3 regions of the Anaerocolumna sp. AGMB13020 genome follow, and region 3 is predicted to be linked to each of the others. Evidence: riboswitches for the same ligand, from Rfam matches in the RefSeq annotation. Region 3 holds a riboswitch; each other region holds the start of a gene.
What was found. Region 3 has a riboswitch for cyclic di-GMP ahead of R2R35_RS22675 (3-oxoacyl-[acyl-carrier-protein] synthase III C-terminal domain-containing protein). Riboswitches for the same ligand answer to the same signal wherever they lie in the genome.
Positions count from the first base shown of each region.

Region 1: linked by a shared signal. The riboswitch ahead of R2R35_RS24695 (DUF6783 domain-containing protein) and the one ahead of R2R35_RS22675 (3-oxoacyl-[acyl-carrier-protein] synthase III C-terminal domain-containing protein) in region 3 are both predicted to bind cyclic di-GMP.
Region 2: linked by a shared signal. The riboswitch ahead of R2R35_RS09185 (bifunctional diguanylate cyclase/phosphodiesterase) and the one ahead of R2R35_RS22675 (3-oxoacyl-[acyl-carrier-protein] synthase III C-terminal domain-containing protein) in region 3 are both predicted to bind cyclic di-GMP.

Region 1 covers NZ_CP136910.1:2,340,324-2,346,731, forward strand. The annotation lists gene R2R35_RS09290 (tocopherol cyclase family protein) at 1-260, opposite strand, end outside; gene R2R35_RS09295 (YczE/YyaS/YitT family protein) at 605-1,255, shown strand; gene R2R35_RS24695 (DUF6783 domain-containing protein) at 1,320-1,586, opposite strand; tRNA gene R2R35_RS09300 (tRNA-Gln) at 1,665-1,736, opposite strand; cyclic di-GMP riboswitch class I at 2,077-2,167, opposite strand; gene R2R35_RS09305 (acyl-CoA thioesterase) at 2,382-2,834, shown strand; gene R2R35_RS09310 (S8 family peptidase) at 2,850-4,559, opposite strand; gene R2R35_RS09315 (glycerophosphodiester phosphodiesterase family protein) at 4,770-5,588, shown strand; gene rhaD (rhamnulose-1-phosphate aldolase) at 5,590-6,408, opposite strand, start outside.
Region 2 covers NZ_CP136910.1:2,309,107-2,315,514, reverse strand. The annotation lists gene R2R35_RS09190 (helix-turn-helix transcriptional regulator) at 1-601, shown strand, start outside; gene R2R35_RS09185 (bifunctional diguanylate cyclase/phosphodiesterase) at 794-2,500, opposite strand; cyclic di-GMP riboswitch class I at 2,575-2,658, opposite strand; gene R2R35_RS09180 (hypothetical protein) at 2,820-2,966, opposite strand; gene R2R35_RS09175 (helix-turn-helix domain-containing protein) at 3,073-4,041, shown strand; gene R2R35_RS09170 (heparinase II/III family protein) at 4,130-5,854, shown strand; gene R2R35_RS09165 (NADH-quinone oxidoreductase subunit 5 family protein) at 6,331-6,408, shown strand, end outside.
Region 3 covers NZ_CP136910.1:5,388,202-5,394,609, forward strand. The annotation lists gene R2R35_RS22650 (FliA/WhiG family RNA polymerase sigma factor) at 1-414, shown strand, start outside; gene R2R35_RS22655 (DUF342 domain-containing protein) at 430-2,034, shown strand; gene R2R35_RS22660 (hypothetical protein) at 2,048-2,359, shown strand; gene R2R35_RS22665 (DUF6115 domain-containing protein) at 2,404-3,048, shown strand; gene R2R35_RS22670 (hypothetical protein) at 3,074-3,766, shown strand; cyclic di-GMP riboswitch class I at 3,978-4,060, shown strand; gene R2R35_RS22675 (3-oxoacyl-[acyl-carrier-protein] synthase III C-terminal domain-containing protein) at 4,241-5,203, shown strand; gene hydF ([FeFe] hydrogenase H-cluster maturation GTPase HydF) at 5,462-6,408, shown strand, end outside.

The DNA.
Region 1 (6,408 bases), 2.8 Mb from region 3:
GCACCTGTTCCCCAAACGCCTGCTTTTATCAACGCATAGGAGGGTCTTCTGTTAACAGCCCTGTTCCTTGGCAGCTGTCCTAATATAGGCGTATTTCTGCTCAGTGCCGGGTTACAGACATAATATTCAATAAAGAAGGTCTTTTCCTCCCCTGTTTTCCTGCTGTAACCGGTAAAATTATGCCACCACCAGTCATATCCCTGAGTTGCCAGAGGCCCCTTTAACATATAGAGATTCCTGCGTAAGTCTGATTTGTTCATTACTTCCAATTACCTGTCCCTTTCTTATAAGCTTTTGATTTATAAGTTGAGTCTTTATGTTCAATTTGCTGATTACAACACTGCCTTCTATTATATCATTAATCTTTGAATTTGTCAGTAAAATGCCTAGAATCTCCCCTTGTCCAGATCCTGGTGCTTTTACATTTTTTTTGCACTGTCCAATTCAGGAAAAAGTCTGTAAATACCTGTTTTAACCTGTGGCAAATGACACTACAGCAATTACCATATTGAATATAGATAGAATATTAATTATTTTTAAATAGACAAACAGAACATTTCTTTGTAAGATGCTAAATAGGTATTTACGACACTTGGAGGAACTTATGAAGACACAGATGAAATTTGACTTAAAAGACAAAAAAAGAATACTTGCCGTACTGGCTGCCGTTATCATAATGGGATTTTCACTATCCTTTCTCATCCGTCTGAACTTCGGTACAGACCCCTGCTCCAGCATGAACCTTGGTATCTCTAATAAACTGTCCTTATCCTTTGGAAGCTGGCAGGTTATCTTTAATTCCCTTTTATTTATTATTGTAATCTTATATGACCGTACACAAATAGGCTGGGGGACTTTAGCCAATATGCTTTTAGTAGGATACTGCGCTGACTTTTTCACCTGGCTGTTCAATCAGATTCTTCCGGCAGGTGCATTCCAAAGTCTGCTTATTCGTATAGCGGTTCTGCTTCCGGCACTGATACTCTTTATCCTTTCAGCGGCTGTCTATATGGCTGTGGATCTGGGTTCTGCTCCTTATGATGCAACTGTATTTATATTGGCCTCACGCTTTAGGCGGATTCCTTTTCGTGTAATCCGTATGGCTTGGGACCTAACGGCTTGTATCATTGGTTTCTTAATGGGCACTACTATCGGATTTATCACTGTTGCAATAGCCTTTTTACTTGGACCTGTAATAGCCTGGGTGAAGACCAGGCTGGATAAAGTATTTTTTCAGACAGCTCAGGCCAGCTGACAATACATGGTTTCAGCTATTTTTCATTCCAACTATAAAAGCCGTAGAATGGCATATCCGCTGACTATCGGATATGTCCAACTACGGCTTCTTTTATAAATCCATAACAGAATGCATTGCCATACCAAAAACAAATAATGCTTTGTTTCTTTCGTTTACCGTATTTCCACCTAGGGTGTGTCTGAAAACTGCTTGTGCCGGGCTGTATGTTCCACTTTGTGGGAGACAAGGCGTGATTTTGGGTGCGTAGTGGTGCTACGTTCCCAAAATTGCAACGCAGAATACCGCAAAGTGGGGCATTCAGAATGGTGCAATGAGTTTTCAGACACACCCTAGTAAGGTCGACCAGGATTTTCCGTTAAATTCATACATAAAAAAAATGAGTATCAAGGATACTCATTTCTAAGAGCTGGGCTACAAGGATTCGAACCTTGAGATGCTGGAGTCAGAGTCCAGTGCCTTACCGTTTGGCGATAGCCCAATATTCTTTTTTGTGTTTTTTCTGACAACCACTGTGTCAGCCACGAATGATATTATAACTCATTAAATAACAAAAGGCAAGTACTTTTTTAAAATTTTTTTATTTTTTTTAATTATTCAAATTGTTTATGCGGAATGCATTTTATGCCTGCAATACCTGCTATATTATGCCCCGTTTTCTGTAAATTATTGCTTATACAGGATAAGAGATTATGACAGCTCAATAATCCACCGGCATAATCTCTAAATATGCTCACTCCCCATAAGCATTATCCTGTATCGTTTAACTACTCACCCTCATCAATGTTAGTTAACACAAATTTGCATAAAAAAAGATCTCCTTCGGGAACTGGCTGCCATCTGAATAGGTTTACTCAGGAAGACCCTATAGTTTTGCGTCCCTGCTTTTCAACAGGTTTGCCTTTGTCGTTGAAACCAACGTTTTGCCGTTATCACTTTTTTTACTGTTATAGATTTTATCACATTTTTGCTGAAATGTAAACACTATTCTATTATTACCAAATATTTGTAATTCCAATTTATCTTTATCTAAATATACCACTTCTACTATTATTCCTGGGTCGTTAAGCGATTAAAAAGACATGACTTGTTATTATATATCAACTGTGTTACGATTTACAGAGAAATGAAAAGAAAGGATATTATCAAGCTTATGAGACCTTATGCAAGAAAAGCCCAATATTATGAAACCGACCAGATGGGTATCATTCACCATTCGAATTATCTACGCTGGTTTGAAGAAGCACGCATTGACTTTATGGAGCAGATGGGATTAAGTTATGCTTCCCTTGAGCAATTAGGTATTATGATTCCGGTTTTAAACATATCCTGTATTTATAAACAGCCTGTACGTTTTAACAACAGTATTCTTATACATTCTGTCATAAGCTCTTTTAATGGTATTAAAATGTCAATTACCTATACCATTACAGATGAGGAGGACAAGATTACATATTCTACAGGCGAAACAGAACACTGTTTTCTGAATAATTCCTTTAAACCGGTTTCCCTTAAAAGGGATTATCCTGAGGTCTTTGATATATTCAACAATTGGAAAAAAAGGAAGGCAGACGATTAACCCTCTGCACTTCCTCTATCCTGGTTCTCCTCTAAGGCTTATAAACGTATTATAGATGTCAATAATGCCATATCCCCACTCTCTGTTAGGATAGGTATTATTTGGATCTCTTCTGGCACCTCTTATCAAAAGGTTCTTGATTTCCACACTGTCAAGCTGCGAATAATAACCAGTTTGTATTCCCCACTGAAGTAACATTGCGGTTATACCTGCTGTATGGGCTGCTGCCAAGCTGGTTCCAGATCTTCTTCCATAGGTCCCTCCCGGCTCCGGCCCTACCAGATTTACTCCTGGCGCTGCAAGACTTGGATTTACGGCTCCCAGCCGTGTAAAGCCTCTCCCTGCCGGCAGAAACAGGCTGTTGTTCGTATGATCATAGGCAGTTACTATGATTGGTATAACTGTATTTCCCGGAGAGGTTATGGTAATAAAGGGATCCGGCTGAGTAAAATACGTTTCTGTGCCGATAAAGTCCCTAATCGGAAGCCATATATTGAATTCTGAATTCAAATCTCCACTGGAATATACCTTGAACCGCCAGATTCCTTCAGTGGGCTTGTCAAAATTTACAAGTATAAGCTGATCACCGGTCTGGGTTTCCAGTAAAAAATAGTCGACAAAAATAACCGTTTCTTCAAATATAAAACGGATTTCTCTGGATTCACCAATTCTTGCGGGTATTCTGGGTATGTACTCTCCTGTGGGGGATAAAATATCGATGGAGAAAGTTCCGGGAGCATTCCCCCATAGCTGCATGGAAAATCCTGAAACATTAGGACCTACCCTAAGCTCCACCATATTCGTCTGATCTCCGCCTCTATTTATGACACCTTTAAAATGATGACCCGAATTCCCTTCATTTCCAGCTGCTATGGATATTACAATCCCCGGCAGATCTGCTAATACAGACACATAACTTGGCAATGCTCCTCTTCCGTCATGGGAGCCTTGTGATGTTCCCAGTCCTATGCATATTGCTATCGGTTTAGAAAGTCTTCGTGCTACCTCCACCAGATAACGTATGCCGAACATAATATCATTTTCCTGGTAACTTACTGCATCTGCCGGAACACGGAAAAAACTTTTAGAACTCTGCTTTGCCTGCTTTAATTTGACTACCACAAGATCAGACATCGGTACTACCCCGGAGAAATTATTCTGAAGATTCGGTGTTCCGGCAGCAATCCCAGCCATAAATGTACCATGTCCTAATTCATCCGTTGTCGGTACTATGGACCTTGGATCAGCATTTGCCAGTGCCTCATTTATCTGTTCTCTGCTATATTCTGTTCCGTAATAATAGGTATCCGGATATGCTCCGCTTTGTATTGTCTGATCCCAGATTGATACGATTCTGGTAGTCCCATCTGCATTTCGAAAGGCTTCATGGGTATAATCAATTCCGGTATCGACAATTCCAATAAGAACGCCTTCCCCATTAAGCGCAAGATTAGGAACATTTCTCACCCGCACAACACCGGAGGCTTCCAGACTGCTAACATCCATTAAGCCGTATAGATTGGGAAAGATACCGTAACCATAAGAATGCATCAAATCATTGGTGGATACTGCTGTTGTTGGCATATATACGGCGGCATATGTATCATTTATAATATTATAACAGATATTAGGGAGTGAAGCTAAGGTATTAATATCTCTTCTATATTCAAAAATAAAATCGCTGTATTCTTCCCCTATTATCCAATCCCTGCAAATTTGGTCCAAAGTTATTTTCCCTCTAACTAAACTTATTTAAATATATGATTTGTAATCGGGTTTATTCTTTTTTAGATAAAACCATATAAAAATAACTATTGATAATTCAGCTTTAAATAATTGTAAAATTATTTCTGTTAGGATTGTAGCCTGCCTGATAGGGTGTTATAATATTTGAGACTATTGAATTCTATCAAAATGTTAGTCCTGGAGGAAATTATGTTGATTTATTTATGTCTGATACCGGTAGTGGTGATTCTGTTATACCTAATGGCTATTATGCCAAAATTATTCCGCAGAAAAGACTTCACACCGTTTCAAGGAACATATTATGCCCATAGAGGCCTGCACAATGACCCTGACAAGGTACCGGAAAATTCAATGGCTGCCTTTAAGCTTGCCGTCAAGAACAATTATGGAATAGAAATGGATGTACAATTATCAAAAGATAATATACCTGTGGTATTTCATGATTTTACACTTAAGAGAATGTGCCATATTAACAAGAAAGTCAGAGAATTAACTTTAAAAGAATTAAGGGAGCTCAAACTTCACCAATCCAAGGAAGGAATTCCAACCCTGCAGGAAGTGCTTGATATTGTCCAGGGTAAAGTACCCTTGATTGTTGAATTCAAGGTAGAATTACACGATACCTCAGTGTGTGATATTACAGCTCCTATGTTAGAAAACTACCAGGGAAAATACTGTATCGAATCTTTTAATCCTCTTGTACTGCTCTGGTATAGACGTAAGCGCCCTGACATTATAAGAGGTCAGCTGGCCAGTAATCTGATAAAAGATAAAGAAGTAGGAAGCTTTTCACTGTACTTTGTTCTTCAAAATCTCCTGCTTAATTTTATAACTAAGCCGGATTTTATATCCTACAATTATAAACACAGGAATATGCTTTCTTTGATTTTGTGTAAGCATTTCTACCGAACTCCGGCCTTTGCCTGGACCATTAAGAGTCAGGAAAGCCTGAATTTGAGCCGGAGCCGGTTTGATTACTTTATTTTTGATCAGTTTATTCCTCAATAAATTATTTCTCGTATAAAAATTCTTCCGGAAGTTCTACTTTAAAAGCCTCAGCCAAATCCCTGAAATTATCAGGTGTTATGGTCTGTCGCTTACCGGACATGGAGAATATCTTTACCAGTATTTCTGCTGATTTCTCAACTGTATGCATAAGACCAAAGGTTAAGTCGAAATCTTCACCGGAACAGAACATACCATGGTGTGCCCAGATGGCTACATCATATTTCTTCATTAATTCGCTGGTTGCTACCGCAATGTCCCTTCCGCCAGGAACCATCCAGTGTACCACACCAACACCTCTTGGGAACACTACAGGACACTCTGTAGCTGCTTCCCATAACTCTCTGGTAAACACCTTGTCGCTTAAAGGTAATACAAAAGTCAGGGCAATAATATTGGTAGTATGCGCATGATAAATAACTCTGTGTTTTCCGCCGGTTGCGGCCTTCTTAACTTCATGATTCATTAAATGAGTGGCAAGCTCACTGGTAGGAGTTCCTCCTTCTGCTAATCCCCATCTTATACGGTATCTTTCACCGGTTTCATCAATTTCTATAATAGTGATGCAAACCTCCGGATCTACACTGATATTTCTAAAATACTTCCCGCTTCCTGTTACAAGAAAGAATTCGCCGGCAAGTAAAGGAACACTTGTGCCAATGCTAAGCCACTCATCCTTATTGGAAAGTCTTGGTAATACCTCCATGACTTCTTCTTCTTTCAAGCGGTAAGAAAGATTACCTCCATTTCTTTCGTGCCAGCCCTGTTGAAAGCCGTCATCTGCCATCTTTATAAATCCTTTGACGAATTTCGTATCTAATAT
Region 2 (6,408 bases), 2.7 Mb from region 3:
TTGCGAAAGTGATATAGGAAATTATAAGGAATCCTTAGAATATTGTACGAAAGGTATTTTAATAGAAAATACATTATTTACAATTGATACCATATCAGAGTTTATGTATTCTAATGTAGGGCTTGCTATTATAAATTGCATCAGTATAAATTATTTAAAAATGAAAAAGAGTGAGGTTGCATATAAAATTTTATCAGACTTATTGTCTCTTATTGAAAAGTACTACATAAATGCACCGTATACAATGTATCAGGCAGGTCAGTTCTCAAAAAAAATGTATATAAATCTCCAGTACAATTTAAGTTGTATATTTCTATCAAACGATGAACTAGATAAAGCGGAGGAAATGATTGAGAATAGTATTGAGTATTCCATAAAAGAGAACAATCTAAAATGTTTGCCGAATCTAATTTATAATAAATTTAAGTTTCATTATAAAAAACGAAATTTTGAGGAAGCAGCAGAATACTTTGTACAGGCAAAAGGACTATTTAAACTTGTTAAGCAAATGAATACATGTATAGAAATTGATGAGTATGCAAGAGAAGAATATCCAGAAATATTAAGATTTTTAGATGATAGGAATGTTGTGGTAAGTTAAGACACCAGATAAGTACTATAGCTTATAATAAGAATAGAATGACCTAGATGTTATTGAAATAGAGAAACAGAAAGGTCATCTAACAGATAGTGAAAGTGTTAAGGTATTAAGTAGGGACTGTATTATCATTATCGGTATACCAGCAGATTTTGTTAATACAGTCTCTATTTATTAGCAGGTTTTATTTGTTTCTCATTTGGTTAATCCGGCATATCTTTCAAAGGAAGCAACCGGAAGTGGCGGCGAATAGAAATATCCTTGCGCGATTTCACAACCGGAACGATATAAAAATTCTGCCTGGCTGAAATTTTCAACCCCCTCTGCAACCACTTCTATACCAAGGCTTCTGGCAAGTGCTATGGTATATTCCAGAACGGTTTCTTCCTTACGGTTCTCCCCAGTCCCGTCAAGAAATGCCTTATCCATCTTAAGAATATCTAATGGAATGTCTTTCAGAAAATTCAAAGTTGAATATCCGGTACCGAAATCATCCAGAGAAAGTCGGAATCCTTTCTCTTTTAGCGTATACAGTTTACTTTGCAAATCCGTTTTGTAGTTAAAGAATGCTGATTCTGTTATTTCAAGCTCTATGTAGGTAGGAGGTACCTGATATTTCTCAGATATATACATGAGCTTGTCTACAAAGTCGGAATTGCTGAAATGGATACGGGATACATTAATCGATATTGGTATAACAGGATATTCTTCTTTCACCCATTTTGCAATCGTTTGAAAAGCTTTTTCCCAAATAAAATAGTCCAGTGAGATTATAAATCCGTTCTTCTCAAAAAGCTGTATAAACCTTTCCGGAGGAATGATACCTTTTTCCGGGTGATTCCAACGTGCTAAAGCTTCAGCTCCCACTACCTCCGTGGTAGGGATGGACATTTTAGGCTGCAGATACATTTCAAAATGATTGTTAGATAATGCGGAAATCATTTCATTCTCAATATCACTGTCTTCAAGAGTCCGTTTTCGTAAAGAATCCTCATAAAAAGCAAGAGTCTTCATAACATCATTTTTGATCGTCTTTTTCGTGAGAGTAGCACGTTCGCACAATACATTCATGGAAAGGTCTTTGCTCTCAACAAGACAGACACCGATAGAAAAGGAGATTTCCATTTTTAGAGGATACTCTTTCATCTGTTTTTTTAGAAATAAAGCAAAATCATAAATTTCGGATTCATTTCTATACTCTGTAAATACTGCGAAATTATCCGAATACAGCCGGCAATAAGCATAACAGCTGGATGTATTGGAGGATAGGACAGTGCCGATATATTTTAATACTCCGTCTCCCTCTTTGTTACCATATAAGTCATTAATAACGCTAAAACGTTTAATATCAAATACAATAACGGCAAATTTTTTGTCAGGGTTAGTTCTTCTTATACGTCTGGTTTTATATTCAAACCGACTAAAAGTAGGAATATTGACACCCATTAAAAGATCGTTTCCGTTTACTGTATAGGCAACCATTTCTTTACTGACTTCCTGGGCAGTGCCAAGGACTCTTGTTAACCGGCCATCTGCGTTAAAGTAGCATTTACGCTTACAACGCACCCACATCAGTTCATTGTTCTCAGTTCTTCTGCGGAATGTAATAGAGGTGGAAGCCTGGTCGGGGTTTGCTGTTCTTATAAATTCTTTGAATCTCAATAAATCACTGGGATGTATGTACTTTAATCCCAGAAGATGCTTAAAGGAATTCTTCTGGTTGTATAAGGATATCCCTGTTAACTCCATAAAATTTTCAGATACATAGAATGTATCTTCCTCGAAATTGATGTCAAAAATGACTAAGTTCGTCTGCTCAGCGATTACATCATACCGTTCACACATTTCTTCAAAATTGGTATCTGCAGATAACATGTTGATATTGCTGCCTCTTTTGTTCATTAAAATCCCTCGCTTTTCAAATCACATAGTAGATCAGCCTCTTTGTACATTTTTGATTTTATTTCGTAGGAAATAATTGCAACTGGCTGCCATACCTGTCAGGTTTAGGCCCTATAGCTTTGCGTCACTGCCTTTAGACAGTTATGCCTTTCTTTCGGGAAATAAATGGTGATATTAAGTTTATTATTCTTTCAGTAGGTTCTAATTATCTATGTATTTACTGTAATAATACATTCTGATTTATAAAAGTATATTTTTAGAGTAAGTGTCAAAAGGTTTGATAACTTTGTAAAATTATGCTATAATTTGAACAGAAAAATTAATTAGTTTCAATCACATAAATATTTCCGGGTTCGGCTAAAGTTGTTATTACACCTGAACCTCTGGATGGTGTGACTAAACCAGATACTGATATTAGAACAAGTAAAACTGCAGCAAAGTAACGTAATTTTGAAAATAATTTCATAAATTTACCCCCAGATGAAAATAATTTATTCTTTGGGTAAATTATACCATTGTGTTTTGGGCATATAAATGGACACTTATGTCCATCAAAAAAGGCGGATTAATATATGAGCTATGAGCATTTTGGCATATTCCTGAGAGAATTAAGGGAAGCACGAAACCTGACTAGAGAACAACTGGCAAAAGGCATCTGTACACCGAAGCAGATATACCGTATTGAGAAGGGAGAGTTCGAACCTTCGCTTTATTTATTAAATCAGTTATCCATTAAGTTTAACATGGATCTTAATGAATACTTTAAAATGCATTTCTCAACAAATACAGTTATTGGATATGAAGGAATTCAGGCTATAAATAGTGCAATGGCTTTAGGAGACATTGAATTAATTAAAAGTCTAGTAGAAAAGTATGAGAAGCATAAAGATTTTGGAAAAGGTGCGAACCTACAACATATATTGTATGGCAAGGCAATCTACGCCACTTCTGAAAAGAATTATACGACCTCATTAAATTATTGTCTTAAAGCAATTATGGTTGAAGATCCATCTTTTACATTAGATTCCATAAAAAAATATACCTATTCAAATGTTGGGCTTTCGATTATCAACTGTATGAGTACTAATTATATGTCTCTAAAAAGAGAAGATATTGCCAATAAAATATTGTTAGACTTATTATATGTTTTGGAAACTAATATATTACCAGCACCATACCCTATGTATCAGGCATCCCAGTTTGCTAAGAAATTTTATCAGAGTATATTAAACAATCTTAGTTATATTTCATTAAATAATGGAGATTTTATAAATGCAGAAAAATTTATAGAAAAAGGAATAGATTATTCTATTCAAGAAAACTATATGCGGTTTCTACCAGGTCTAATGTTTATGAAATTTAAACTTTTATATAAGTTAGGGCAGTATGACAAAGCAAAAGAATTTTACGATCAGACAATCTGTCTTTATAAAATAACAAAACAGTTTAAAGTACTGGAAGATCTGGAAAGCACGATAGCAGAAAACTATCCAGAAATCTTCAAGGATCATAAGTCCAATACAGAAGAGGAAACGTTATAAAAATAATATTGACGTGAAGAAAACGGGTTCCCATAAAGCACGAGAAATTACATCGTTTGTGCAAAGAGAACTTGGGGGAGAGGCACAAATGGTTACAGAGTTGGAGCAATTCTTAGAAGCATACATAGACAAGCTTGAGCTGTCAGGGGAAGAGCTAAGAGAAAAAGAAATGCCCTGGATTTCAGAGGAGCTATATTCCTTATATGAAAGAACGGGCAATCGTCTGGAATTTGAAGCAGTATATTTTGAACGCAGAAAATATCTTGCAGTATTTGGTATGCTTGCTGTAATCAAAAGAAGAGTAAAGGATATCAGGAAGCTGGAAGAGATTATGCTTGATATCTGCCTGGAGGAATGCTGGGCGCTACCGCCTCACGTGGACAGAATCAATAATCCTGTATGGAGAAAGACCATCGATTTATTTGCGGCAGAAACTGCGCAAGCCTTGTCAGAGATCATATACCTGTTAAAGGATGAAATAAACATAGCAGTTTATGAAAGTGTGAGAGATAATGTTTTAACCAGAGTGTTAACACCTTTCTATCGTAGTACTGCACCTTATAGCAGCTGGGAGCATGCGACCCATAACTGGTGTGCTGTCTGCAGTGGTTCGCTGGGCAGCGCCTCCTTTTATATGCTTAAAAATAAGCCGGAAGAATTAGAACCTGTAATAGCACGTATTACAGATTCCCTTGCGTATTACCTGAAAGGTTTTCCGGAGGACGGCACCTGTATGGAAGGGATCGGTTATTTCACATATGGAATGACCTACTTTACAACCTTTGCAGGGCAATTAGCGGAATATAGCAAGGGAAGGCTTAACCTGTTCAAGAATGATAAGGTCAGACGTATAGCTGAGTTTCAGCAGAAATGTTACTTTGAGGAAGGACTTTCCGTTAATTTCTCCGATAGCGACAGTCATACCAAATATAAAATGGGACTTACCTTGCAGCTTGCGCTGCAATATGAAACGGTTAACCTCCCGCCAATTTTACTTGCCGGGGATTATGACACAGACCCCTGCTTCAGGTGGGCAGCTATTTACAGAGACTACATTTGGACAAAAGAGTATATCGAAGCCCTTAAGGCAGGTGCGATAATAGAACGGAACCTGCACCTGAATGCGCAGGATACACTAAAGGATGCCCAGTGGAATGTCATGCGCAGTAAGAATAAAGCAGGCCTTGCTATTAAGGGGGGGCATAATGATGAACCCCATAATCATAATGATATAGGAAGCTTCCTCTACGTCTATAAGAAAGATATGTTCCTGGCGGAGCTGGGAGCTGGAGAATATACCAAGGATTATTTTGGAAACGGCAGATATGACATTCTGTGTAACAGTTCCTTAGGTCACAGTATTCCAATTATAAATGGCAAAGGGCAGTTAAGCGGCAGAGAACATGCCTGCACTTACTTTTATACAGATAAGGCGTTTGAAACTGTAATTAATCTGGAAAAGGCTTATGAAGAGAATAATATAAAAAGTATCAAAAGATCGGTGACTTTTAATCCAGAGGATGGTTCAGTGTGGCTGAGAGATGATTTTCAATGTACTGAGAGTACTACTTCAATCAGGGAAAACCTGATAACTGGTATTAAACCGGAAATAGAGAAAAACAATATCTTATTAAAGAAAGGCTCTTCCAACTGCAGGATTACAGTAGAGGATAAGGATGTAAGAATCGAAGTCAAAGCTGTACTGCACAGTGACCATGAAGGGGTACAGCAAGAAGTATATCTGGTACAGTGGGAATTGCCGCTCCTCAAGGAAATCTCCTCTGTCATAACCATAAATATAGAAGAAAAATAATATCATGTCATTTAAAGCATCAGCTCTCATTAATATGAGCGGATGCTTTTTTGCTTCAGGAGCAGAAAATTACATGGATTTTACTTGGAAAAGATTGTTAAATATTTATTAATTTCACAAAATATTACATTCCTGATGATAGAAGCATTTTCCATATTAAACGAATTACTTTCATAGAAATACGTCATAAAAAAAGTATTGGTAGGAAATTTTGTCGAAGTTGATTGTTAAAATATAAACAAATACACTAAAAAATTCATTAAAAATATTAAATTTTTAGGCAAAAAACAAATAATAGTTTTGCGTTGTTTATAAAACGGGTGTATAATTAGACAGAATCACGTAAAAAGTGATTGGAAAATAAGCAGATATTATAAAATCAGCCTATGCAGATAGCAGCCAAATGACGACTTGCAGTCTGAAGACTTCTTTTTATTATTACCGGCTTTATATCAATTGACGGCAAGGTGACGAATATGAACTTAATTACTACACTCATTTTATTTCCATTGGCAATAGCAATCCTCTCCTTTGTTATAAGACAGGATAAAATA
Region 3 (6,408 bases):
GTTCTTGGAAGAGCCGCTACCGATGAAGAGATGGCAAATGAATTAGAACTATCTATGAAAGATTATGAGTTGTGGCAAAACCAGACGAATATATCCAATTTATTTTCACTGGATGAGTTTCTGGAGCAGGGCAGCGAAAGTAATGTAGAGTCTAACTTAAGCTCTAATTATGAAACTCCGGAACAGATAACAGAAAGAAATGAATTAAAGACAATTCTGACCGATGCATTGGAAGTGCTGACTGAAAAAGAAAAAAAAGTAATTATTTTATATTATTACGAAGAGCTTACTTTAAAAGAAATCAGTATTGTACTTGAAGTATCGGAATCCAGAATATCACAGCTGCATACCAAAGCACTGCAAAAGATGAGGCGAAAGCTTGGTTGTAACATAGAGTTATTGTTTATGACATAGCGTAGGGAGAAGAGTATGGTTAATAGGAACGGTTACTTTCAGCTTGTTATTAAGGCGGATGGAACATACATCAGGTTAATACCGGGAAGATCTGACGGTAAGGCACTGGAATTCAATGATATAGTAAATTATTTTAGTAAAATCCAATTGTATGATTATGATGTAAGTGCTCTTGCAAGAGCAATCAATGCGTCAAAAGATAAAATGGTCGAAATTAAACTGACACCAGCCATCTTCTCGCAAGTGAATGAACTTTTGGATGTCAGTATATCACCAGACAGAATGTATGTGGAAGGATATTTTTATCCGCCTGTAGTAGGTGGGAAAATGCTGAGCAAGAATGACATACTTGATATTCTTAGACGTGCAGGTGTTAAATATGGTGTTATTGAAGAGATTATAGATGCTTATCTGATTAATCCAATATACAATGAAATGATAACACTTGCCAGAGGGTTGAAGCCAATTGAAGGTAAAGATGCAGAAATAATTTATTATTTTAACACCGATAAAACATTAAAACCAAAAGAAAAAGAAGATGGTACGGTAGATTTTCACCAGCTGGATATGATCAGCTCCATTAATAAAGGAGATTTACTCGCCGTTTTAGAACCTGAGGTTTATGGAAAACCTGGTATTGATGTTACCGGTAATGCAATTCCGCCCAGAAAAGTAATAAAAAAAGTTCTTAAACACAGCAGAGATATTCATTTATCCGAAGACGGCCTTAAAATGTATTCCGATGTAAGTGGACACGTGGATTTGGTCAATGGAAAAGTATTTGTATCAAATACTTATGAGGTATTGGCTGACGTGGATTCCTCTACAGGAGATATTGAATACGAAGGGAATGTTACGGTAAAAGGGAATGTTCGCGCTGGATATTCCATCAAAGCAAAAGGTGACATTATCGTAGATGGTGTTGTAGAAGGTGCAAGACTCTATGCTACAGGGCAGATTGTCTTGAAACGGGGAATGCAGGGCATGAACAAAGGAATCATGGAGGCGGAAGGGAATATCCTTTCTAAATTTTTTGAAAATGCTGTTGTTAAATCCGGTGGCTATGTATCAACAGAAGCAATTTTGCACAGCAAAGTATCTGCAAGAGGAGATATTATAGTTGGTGGTAAAAAAGGTTTTATCACTGGTGGAGAGATAACTTCGGGAACCTCTATTACCGTAAAAACAGCCGGTTCCACAATGGGAACCTTTACTCAATTAGAAGTTGGCATCAATCCCCAAAAAGTGGAACAATATAGGGAGGTTCAGAAAAGAATAGCTGCTATTGATGCAGATCTGGACAAGCTGCTTCCTATTATTGAAACATATAAAAGAAAAATAGGTCAAGGCGAGAAGCTATCCCCTGAAAAACTTGAATACATCAGATTAGCTACAAATAACTGTATTCAACTGCGAACGGAATACAAAGAGTGTCAGAATAAATTTGATATGCTTCGGGTAGAAATCGGAAACAGTGACGGTGGTTGGATCAAAGTTGAAAATGTTGCTTATCCAGGTGTTAAAATCGTAATATCCAATGTAAACTATCATGTAAAGACGGAAACTCATTACTCAAAATTTATCAGAGATAGAGCTGATATTAAGGTAGTTGGATTGTAAAGGAGGTTGTCTTATGCCAATAACACCAATAGAAGTAGTTACAATGGCTCCTAAATCCCAGGAGGTATCTGGTTATAAGCATCAGGAAAGTCAGAAGCCTATAAATGATCAGATCGTTATACATAATAAAATTAATAGTGAAATAAAACACAACAGCCAACAACCTGTTAAAGCATCAAAAGGTGAGAACAAAGAATACCGATATGATGCGAAAGAAAAGGGAAATAACAGTTTTTTTGGTTCCAAATCAAAAAAACAGAAAAAAGAAGAGTCAAAGGAAGAAACTAAGAAAACCAGATCCGGCTCTATCGATATCAGAATTTAATGGCTGGCAATAAACAGATATCATAATAAACCGGAGGACATAAAATGGGAATAGCAATCGTCCTTATAATCATAGGAATTGCAATAATAATTATTAGTTGTTTTATGGTGGATAAAACAGATAAGAAGAACCAGGATTTTGTACTGAATACAGTGCTTGATGAAAAAGCGATGGATATAAGCGAACTGAAACACCAAGTGGAGGAGATATGTCAGGAGACCACGGAAGGATATCTTTACAAAACAGAGAATCAGCTCAGTCAATTATCCAATGAAAAAATAATTGCCGTAAATGATTTTTCAGAACAGATTTTAGAAAAAATCAAGCTTAATCATGAAGAAGTTGTGTTTTTGTATAATATGCTTGGTGAAAAAGAAGAAGAATTGAAAACACTAATGAGAAATGCTGACAAGCAGAAAAAAGTCATGGAAGAAACCTCAGCTCGTTCTCTAACTGCAAAAGAATCGAATGCTCCCAAAAATAAAAAAAATGTTTCTCAAGTAAAAGTGGAGCAAAAACAAGCTTTCATTCCAGAAGAGTCAGAGGGAAGCAGTAATTCTAATCAGAAGATACTGGAGCTTTATTCACAGGGCTTTTCCATTGTGGATATTTCGAAAGCGCTGGAGCTAGGACAGGGTGAAGTCCGGTTGGTAGTTGATCTGTATAAAGAAAATGAAAAGCAGCAGTAAGAATTTTACAAGATAAGAGGAATGTATGAATCTAAAATATTATGTAAGAGGAATTGGTGTCGGCATACTTTTTTCAGCTGTTGTAATGTCTGTAGCATTTCATGGCTCATCCAGAAATAAACTTTCTGATGAGCAGATAATCGCAAGAGCAAAAGAACTGGGTATGGTTGAGAGCAATGCGGTAAATTCTTTCGATGATTTACTGACAACTCCGACCCCCACTGAAATACCGCAGGAAAATAGTACAGAAGAATCAGACGAAACGGAAGAAGTTCCAGTCACCGATAACAAAAAAAATGATGTAGATGAAGCACCGGAAAATTCTGATGGAAGTAAGACTGACGATAAAAATGGAACCGATGCTATAACGGGAGATAATAATAACACGACAGAGGAAACAAGTACGAAGAATACTACATCAAAGGATAATACTACGTCAGAGGAGAATACTACTTCTGAGGAGAACGAAACCTCAAAGAATGATTCTGATACGTTGGAAGAAAAGAAAGAGGATATTACAAAAGAGATTATTATTACAGAAGGTATGTCCTCTGAAAAGGTAACTCGTATATTGAAAGAAAATGGTGTTATTGAAGATGCAGGTGCTTTTAATCAGTATCTAATAATAAATAATTATTCCAGAAAGATAAGGGTTGGTACCTATCATATCAAACCTTATGCGACTTATAAAGATATAACTGATATGATAATCCATTAAGTGATAAGTTCTTGCTCATGACGCAATTCCAATGATATGCACATGAGTTTTTTTGTAAAAAATCATATTTTTAGTTTCAATGGAGACTATCTCAAACAAAATATGTCTAAGAATGACAAAATTAGCGAAAAAAGCTTGCTTATTAATCAAATTAGTATATAATAAGAGTAGGTAATTATTCCTATTATCGGTCAAAAATTAATATCATATTGTAAGATAAAGGCAAACCTGCCAAAAGGCAGAGACGCAAAGCCACGGGCCTAAGGCGAAAGCTATGGCAGCCGAGTTACCATGATTAGACTAGCCATGGCATTTTTTCGGCTAGCTTTTCTTTTTATATAACTTGATTGAGTTTTAATTTCAAATAATAAAATAAAGCTTATTTGTTTTTATATCTGAAAGCGGTTTAAAATTTATATTAATTTATATTGCCTTTACTGTTATTTTAAAATAAATATAAGATAGAGGAACACTATGGTACACATAAAAATTGCAGATATATCAGTTAGTCGAGGACAGGTAGTTTCCAGTCAAACGAAAAGTGTAATGCACACAGCAGAAAAAGAGTACAGAAGTATAAGCACGGCTCTGTCGGAGAACAAGTGTAAGAAACAGGGAAGCAAGCATAACTGGCACAATACCATTCTATTATCTCTGGACGCTATTCAGGATTTATTCCTTAAAACAGGTTTATCAGGAGCAGACATAGATATGATTGTACTTTCCAGTCAATTACCGGAGTATGTTTCACCTGCGACTTCTGCCAAAATTCATAATGTAATTGGCGGAAAGAAAGAATGCATCTGTTATGATGTGAATTCCAATGGTTGTGGTATGACCTTGGCTTTTGATCAGATTTCCAAATACATGACGATGAGTCCTCATATAAAACGTGCTCTTCTGATTGGCTGTGATTATATGAGTATCGATACCCATAATATGGGAGATGCTGCATGCGCCGTTCTGTTAGAAAAAACGGAAGAAGAAAGCGGTGTATGTGACACGCTAAGTATAGTAAGTCCAGATGATACAGATTCACCATTATTTCCACACTGTGGTTTTTCAAATATGTTTCTGATAAAAGATGGAAATGATATGGAGTTTTCCATCTACAAAAAGAAAATAATTAATGTTGAAGCGTTGGAAGAGTCTATATCAACAATACTTTTAAGAAATTCTCTCAGAATAGAAAAGATAAATATGTTTTGTTTCTCCCAAAACAGCAAAGAGGGGCTTGAAATCATAAGAGAACGGATGGTAATAGACAAATCTGCCAGCCCTTATATCGGTGATGTTTACGGAGATACAGGTACGAGCAGTCCATTTATTGCCCTATATGAAGCAATGGAAAAGCAGCTGATCAGAAGAGGGGATTATTTTATGATTTGTGCTTTTGGATGCAGTGCCCAGAATATAACTCTTCTTTGTAAATTTTAGTCTGGTATATAGAAGTAACCGCGTTAAAATGCGTCTATCCAATCCAGAGCATGGAAGGTTCTTGCGATACAGCTATAAATATAATAAAAACATAATGTGAATTATATTATAAACTATGCACCTTGTATACAGTTGGCTGCCAGCTTACTGCGATATGGAGAGTGCATTTTTTGTACTTACAATTTCTTGATTTGATCTGCAAATTGTGATACCATAAATTCGCATGATTATGTTAAAGAACACGAAGGAGATGGCAGTATGGGATTAAATGAAACACCCTCCGCAGACCGTTTGCATATAGGTTTTTTTGGGAAACGAAATGCCGGTAAATCAAGCTTGGTTAATAAAATTACAGGACAAGAGCTATCTGTGGTTTCAGAAGTAAAAGGAACAACAACAGATCCTGTTTATAAAGCAATGGAGTTACTGCCATTAGGTCCGGTGATGATTATAGACACTCCTGGAATTGATGACGAAGGAGCTTTAGGGGAATTAAGAGTAAGAAGAACAAAACAGGTACTGAATAAGACCGATATTGCTATCCTGATAATTGATGCACTGGCAGGGAAGTCGGCTACTGATATTGAATTGATTAAGCTCTTTGAAGAGAAGAAGATTCCTTACCTATTGGTATATAATAAGGCTGATTTGCTTACAAAAGCAGAGGCAGAGCAAAATGATAATGAAATTTATGTAAGTGCTGTTACCGGCATGAATATTGAAACTCTGAAAAATATTATTTCCAGGATAGTACCGGCCGAAGATAGTAAGCTTCGAATCGTTGGTGATGTTATACATCCATCGGATTTTGTTATATTAGTAGTACCTATAGACAAAGCGGCTCCTAAAGGAAGGCTTATTCTTCCTCAGCAGCAGACCATAAGGGACATCCTGGAGGCTGACGGAACGGCAATTGTAGTAAAAGAGTATGAACTGAAGGAAACTCTTGAGAGCTTAGGGAAAAAGCCCAGTCTTGTTATAACTGACAGCCAGGTGTTTGCAAAGGTATCTGCTGATACACCAAAAGATATACCACTTACCTCCTTTTCCATTTTATTTGCCAGGTATAAAGGCTTACTGCAGGAAGCCGTTAAGGGAGTGGCAATTTTGGAGCAGCTGAAAGAGGGAGATACAATACTTATCTGTGAAGGCTGTACTCATCACAGGCAATGTGATGATATTGGAACAGTGAAGCTTCCGCGTTG